2 regions of the Exiguobacterium sp. B2(2022) genome follow, and region 1 is predicted to be linked to the other one. Evidence: predicted binding sites of a transcription regulator. Region 1 holds the regulator's gene; the other holds the start of a gene.
What was found. The regulator Rex, encoded in region 1, represses fermentation and respiration genes when NADH is low (regulators of the CRP and FNR family bind a similar motif). The targets are predictions, from matches to a motif close to TTGTGAAATATTTCACAA.

Region 1 (3,167 bases):
TCGCACGCTTTGCGCCCGTTTCGTCGTCGTCGCCCGGGCGATGTTTCGCTGAATGAAGTCCTGCATCTTGGCAATCTCTTCTTGTTGCGACTCAAACTGCTTCTTCTCTTGTTCGTAGAGAGCAGCCTTCTGTTCGAGATACTTCGTGTAGTTCCCGACGAAGCGACGGCTCCGATGACGTGACAGCTCATAGACGACCGAGACGACGCGGTCGAGGAAGTATCGGTCGTGGGAGACGATGAGGACGGCACCTTTATAGCCGCTCAAGTACTTCTCTAGCCAGGCGAGCGTCTCGATGTCCAAATGGTTCGTCGGCTCGTCCAAGATGAGCAGGTCGGGACTTTGAAGGAGCATCTTCGCTAAGGCGAGACGTGTCCGTTGTCCACCAGAGAGCGTATCGATCCGACGTTCGAAGTCGTCCGGATAGAAGCGCATCCCGTGAAGGACCGAGCGGATGGTCGCTTCATACTGGTAACCGCCGCGCTCTTTGAACGTGTGCTGCTCTTCATCGTAAGAGGAGAGGAGGCGTTCGTACGAAGCGGCGTCATTTAGGATTCGTTCGGAGCCCATGTCAGCTTCCATGCGACGGAGCGTCTTCTCTTGCTCGATCAAGTCCGTGAAGACGGTGAGCATCTCGTTCCAAATCGTCTCGTCGGATTCGAGCCCTGAGTCTTGGGCGAGATAGCCGATGGTGACGTCTTTTGGTTTCATGATGTCCCCGGAGTCATAGTTGTATTCACCGGCGATGACTTTCAAAAGCGTCGACTTCCCGGCCCCGTTTCGGCCGACGAGGGCGACGCGTTCGCCTTCTTGGATTTCGAGTTTGACGTTTTCTAAAATCGGCTCGACGCCGAAGGATTTGGATAAGTTATTGACTTGCAGTAGGATCAAGTGAAAAAACCCCTTTCTCTCTATTTAGTATACTGTATTTTTCAGCGATTTTAGGTATATTCGTTGAGTGGTCATGTGAATTCGTTTACAATCAAGGTGTATGAAATTCAGATTCGTTTGTAACGTGTCGTAAAAAGGAGGCTCTTTCCGTTGAGTCAAAACGAACCAAAGATTCCACAAGCGACAGCCAAACGGTTGCCACTATACTATCGATTTATTCAAAGCCTGCACGCGTCAGGTAAACAACGTGTCTCTTCAGCAGAACTGAGTGAGGCGGTCAAGGTCGATTCGGCTACGATTCGCCGTGATTTCTCGTACTTCGGTGCGCTCGGTAAAAAGGGATATGGCTATAACGTGCAGTATCTGTTAGACTTTTTCCGAAAGACACTGAATCAGGACGAGATTACGAATGTCGCCTTGGTCGGGGTCGGTCACCTTGGGACGGCATTCGTCAACTATAACTTCCTTAAAAACAATAACACACATATCGTCGTCGGGTTCGACGCAGACGAGACAAAAGTCGGCACGACGATGTCAGGCGTCCCAATTCATCACGTCGATGAGATGGAACAAATTATGAAGCAAAACAAGATTGACGTCGCCATTTTGACGGTACCTTCTGCCTATGCGCAGTCCGTCGCAGACGACTTGGTCCGTTTCGGTATCAAGGGCATCTTGAACTTCACACCGGCACGACTTACCGTACCGGACACGGTTCGCGTCCATCACATCGATTTGTCGATTGAGCTGCAGTCACTCATTTACTTTATGCAACACTATCCAACCGCTGAGGGGGTCCATCAATAATGGAATTACTAGCATCATCACTCGTCGTCGGGATTCCGGGTGGGGCGAGTCTATTCATCATCGCCATCATCGCGCTCATCATCTTCGGACCGAAGAAATTACCGGAGTTTGGTCGCGCGGCCGGACAAACGCTTCGTGAGTTCAAAAATGCAACGAACGGCATGATGAACGAGCACGACGAGAACGACAAGAAAGCTATCGAAAAGAAAGAGCAGTAAGCCATGAATCATCAACCTGATCAAGAGCGGGAACTCACCGATCACTTGACAGAGCTGCGGAGACGACTGATGCTATCTGCATTTGTCGTCTTTGCCTTCTTTTTGATGGCTTTGCCGAGTGTCAAATATGTACTCGCGTACTTGCAAGAAGATCTCGTCGAACGCGGGCTCGAACTGAACGCCTTTGGGGTCGCGGACCCGCTCATGATTTACTTGAACTTGGCGCTCATCATCGGCCTGATTGCGGCGAGCCCATTCCTACTGTATCAAGTGTGGGCGTTTGTCGCACCCGGTCTGCATCCGAATGAACGGAAAGGTACCCTTGCCTATATCCCGATCATCTTCGGATTATTCTTGATCGGCCTTGCGTTCGCCTACTACTGGTTATTCCCGCTCGTCCTCGATATCTCGACGGACCTCGGGCAAGACCTTGGACTCGAACAAATCATCGGGGCGAACAATTACTTCACGTTCTTGTTGCAACTGACGATTCCGTTCGGTCTATTGTTCCAATTGCCGGTCGTGACGATGTTCTTGACCCGGATTGGTGTCGTGACACCATACTTCTTATCGAAGATTCGTAAGTATGCGTACTTCGCGCTATTCGTAGTCGCGGCATTCATCACACCACCGGATTTGACGTCGCACCTTATGGTGTCACTGCCACTCTTCTTCCTATATGAAATCAGTTTATCGATTTCACGCGTCGCCTACAAAGGGGTGTTGCGCCGGGAGAAAGAAGCGATGGTGCAAGAACAGATGGATTTAATGAAACAGATGAATGAGAAATAAGCATCGTTCCGTAAATGGGACGATGCTTTTTATATGCATTACACTGTAGTTCAACTGGTGTTCAAACTTTAGACACTTTTACGTGAAATAGTGAGCATAGTCGTTGAACCTTACATTGTGAAATAGTACACTAAGGTCAAGAAGTTAATGTGATGTTTATCACAATATAAAAAGAAACGTACTGTCTAACATAAAAGGAGAGACGACTCATATGAAAATCGCAGTCATCGGATGTACACACGCAGGAACAGCAGCAGTCGACGACTCATATGAAAATCGCAGTCATCGGATGTACACACGCAGGAACAGCAGCAGTCAAAGGTTTACTCGCCAAGCACGACAATCTCGACATCACCGTTTACGAGCGGAACGACAATGTCAGCTTCCTCTCGTGTGGGATTGCGCTCCACGTCGGTGGGGTCGTCCAACGTGCAGAAGAATTATTCTACTCCTCTCCAC
Region 2 (3,167 bases), on a different contig from region 1:
TCAATGAAAAAGAACGTGAAATAACCTTGCTTTTTCATAAGAAACTTGGTAGGATAATTGAGTATGCTTAGACTGTAAAGCAAAAGCACTTGATACAACATCATTAAGATGGGAGTGAAAGAAATGCGCGTTAAAATTACATTAGCTTGCACAGAAACAGGCGATCGCACGTACATCACGAAGAAAAACAAACGTAACAACCCAGAGCGCCTCGAGTTGCGCAAATACAACCCACGTCTCCGTCGTCACACGCTTTACCGCGAAGTGAAGTAATGAGGGACCGGCCGTCACATATGTGGCGGCTTTTTTTGTAAGGAGGAATGCGTTGTGGAAGACAAAGCAGCGTTAAGACGAACTGTCCATCAGTACATTAAACAAATGAACAATCGCCGAAGACAAAGCAGCGTTAAGACGAACTGTCCATCAGTACATTAAACAAATGAACAATCGCCAACAAGTTGACCAAGTCATCCATCAGAAGTTGTTCGCAACAGAGATATGGAAAGAAAGCCAGACGATTGCCGTGACCTCGTCACTTCCGCTTGAAATTAATACATCGCCAATCATTCATGAAGCGTTTGAAGCAGGAAAAACGGTGTGCGTCCCGAAAGTAACGGAGCAGGGGTTAACGTTTCATATTATTCATTCAGTAGATGACCTTGAGACGGGCGTCATGAATATTTTGGAGCCGACGACCCCGCCGACGACGAAAAGCATCGACCTCTGTCTTGTGCCGGGAAGGGTATTTGACCGGTCTGGATATCGAATCGGTTGGGGTGGAGGATACTATGACCGATTTTTACGTACATATGAAGGGGAGACGGTTTCATTAGCGTACTCCGTTCAATTGGTCGATCAAGTGCCGACTGAACCACATGATCTACCTGTTCAGTGGATTGTGACAGAAAAGGAGATGATTCAATGTTCGCCATATTTGTTGTAACTTGTATCGTCGCCTTTCTCGGGTATCGGTTGCACTCCTTGACGCTCTCGGGAGCCGTCTTGACAGTGGTGACGGGGGTATTGATCGGGTTATCGTTTGGGTGGTTCGGCCTCTATTTACTTGGTGTATTCTTCTCGACGTCTTCACTTGCATCGAAATATCGATCTCGTGATAAAAAAAATGTAGATGACATTGTCGAAAAAACGGGAGCGCGCGACGCCATTCAAGTATTAGCAAACGGTGGAGTAGGGATTCTCTGTGCCCTCGGTTACTTACTGACAGATGACCTCGTCTATCTTTATATGTACATCGTGGCTATTGCGGCAGCGACGAGTGACACGTGGGGATCTGAATTCGGTGTCCTCGCAAAACGTAAACCGCGTTTCATGTTCACGTTTAGAGAAGTTGAGCCGGGAACGAGCGGTGCCGTTTCAACATTTGGGACGGTCATGTCGATTGTAGGCGCATTCGTGATTGTTTGCTCTTCCCTCCTGTTTGTCGAATTGGATATGGCATTACTGTTGGCGCTTTGGGGAATCGGACTGAGTGGGAGCGTCATCGATACATTGCTCGGGGCGACGGTTCAACGGAAGTTTCGTTGTACGGTTTGTGGAAAGCTGACGGAAAAGAAAGTTCATCATCAAGTTCCTACAACATATGTGTCAGGGTGGCGTGTGCTAGGGAATGATGCAGTCAATTTTTTATCCGTTCTTGGAGCGGCGTCTATTTGTTTTTTGGTGTTCGGATGAGGGTAGTACAGAAAATGAAGATGTTTCAAATGAATGTGAATGTTGTCACAATATCGCCAAAGTGAAAACGGTTTCCACTGTAGTTAGGGTTTGTGAATGATGTTACAATCTTGTTGTAACAGAGATAACAAAAACATGAAACAGATTGATCGAAGGGTGGAGAATCAATATGGAAACATTAAATCATGCTAAAGTAACGCGCGTCGCACTTGTAGGGGCAGGGGCAGTTGGAGCGAGCTTTGCGTACCAGTTAACGACAGCAAGCCTTTGTGAAGAACTCGTCATCATTGACATCAACAAGGCAAAAGCAGAAGGGGAAGCGATGGACTTGAACCACGGCGTCTCGTTCGCGTCTTCACCGATGCGTGTATGGGCAGGGGATTACGCAGATTGTGGTGTAGCAGACATCGTCGTCATTACTGCAGGTGCACCGCAACGTCCAGGTGAGACTCGTCTTGACCTTGTCGAAAAAAATGCGAAGATCATGAAATCGATGATTTCAGATATTATGGATTCTGGTTTTGATGGCATCATCATTATCGCCTCAAACCCGGTCGACATTATGACACATTTGGCTTGGAAGTATTCAGGACTACCTAAACATCGCGTCTTCGGCTCAGGAACTGTACTCGACACGTCGCGTTTACGTTACATGCTTGGCGACTATTTCAATGTCGACCCACGCAACTGTCATGCCTATATCATGGGTGAGCACGGTGACACTGAGTTTGCTGCTTGGAGTAATGCTCGTATCTATGGAAAGTCTGTTGAGCAGTTGCTCGAAGAGCATGATGAATACAACTGGCAAGACCTCGAAGACATATATGTGAACGTACGTGATGCGGCTTATCACATCATCGAACGTAAAGGTGCGACATACTATGCCATTGGACTCGGATTACTCCGTTTGGTCAAAGCGGTCCTTCGTAATGAGAACACGTTGCTGACAGTCGGTGCTCATCTTGATGGGGAATACGGTTTACACGATATTCATATCGGGGTACCGGCCATCATCAACCGTCAGGGCGTGCGTGAGGTCGTTGAGATTGAGTTGTCAGAAGAAGAACATCAAAAAATGCAACATTCTGCGAACGTCCTTATGAAAACGATGGAACCTGTCTTGTAATTGTGATATATGAGTGACCCGTAGCCGTAAAGGTTGCGGGTTTTTGTACGTTTGAGGCAAGCCACGACTTTGTCGTGAGGTACAACGTGATTTACAATAGAATGAGAGAGGAGGGATTTTGTTGGCGACTTGCTTCTGGGAAGACATTTATCAAGCGGTCGAGAACGGTGGACGAATCGAAGGGATATTAGAACCGTCCCGTGCAGTCATCTTGTTTGATACGAAAGCAGGTGATCGCTATGACTTATACGTTCAAACTGAAAAAGCATGGGCGAATCATGTCGGTACTGACATTAACGCAATTTTGAGCGCCTTTCGTCTGTCTCGTATTGGACGAAAGCGTTTGACG

Region 2: ON063_RS08175 (L-lactate dehydrogenase) is a predicted target of Rex. The motif match lies at 1,726-1,743, and genes of this name have one in related genera.

Annotation. Positions count from the first base shown of each region.
Region 1 is NZ_JAPEHX010000058.1:13,937-17,103, reverse strand. It holds gene ON063_RS11750 (ABC-F family ATP-binding cassette domain-containing protein) at 1-891, opposite strand, end outside; gene ON063_RS11745 (redox-sensing transcriptional repressor Rex) at 1,042-1,698, shown strand; gene tatA (twin-arginine translocase TatA/TatE family subunit) at 1,698-1,916, shown strand; gene tatC (twin-arginine translocase subunit TatC) at 1,920-2,708, shown strand; gene ON063_RS11730 (FAD-dependent oxidoreductase) at 2,978-3,167, shown strand, end outside.
Region 2 is NZ_JAPEHX010000033.1:12,285-15,451, forward strand. It holds gene ON063_RS08155 (1,4-alpha-glucan branching protein domain-containing protein) at 1-24, shown strand, start outside; gene rpmG (50S ribosomal protein L33) at 109-273, shown strand; gene ON063_RS08165 (5-formyltetrahydrofolate cyclo-ligase) at 386-943, shown strand; gene ON063_RS08170 (DUF92 domain-containing protein) at 922-1,692, shown strand; gene ON063_RS08175 (L-lactate dehydrogenase) at 1,862-2,818, shown strand; gene ON063_RS08180 (rhomboid family intramembrane serine protease) at 2,940-3,167, shown strand, end outside.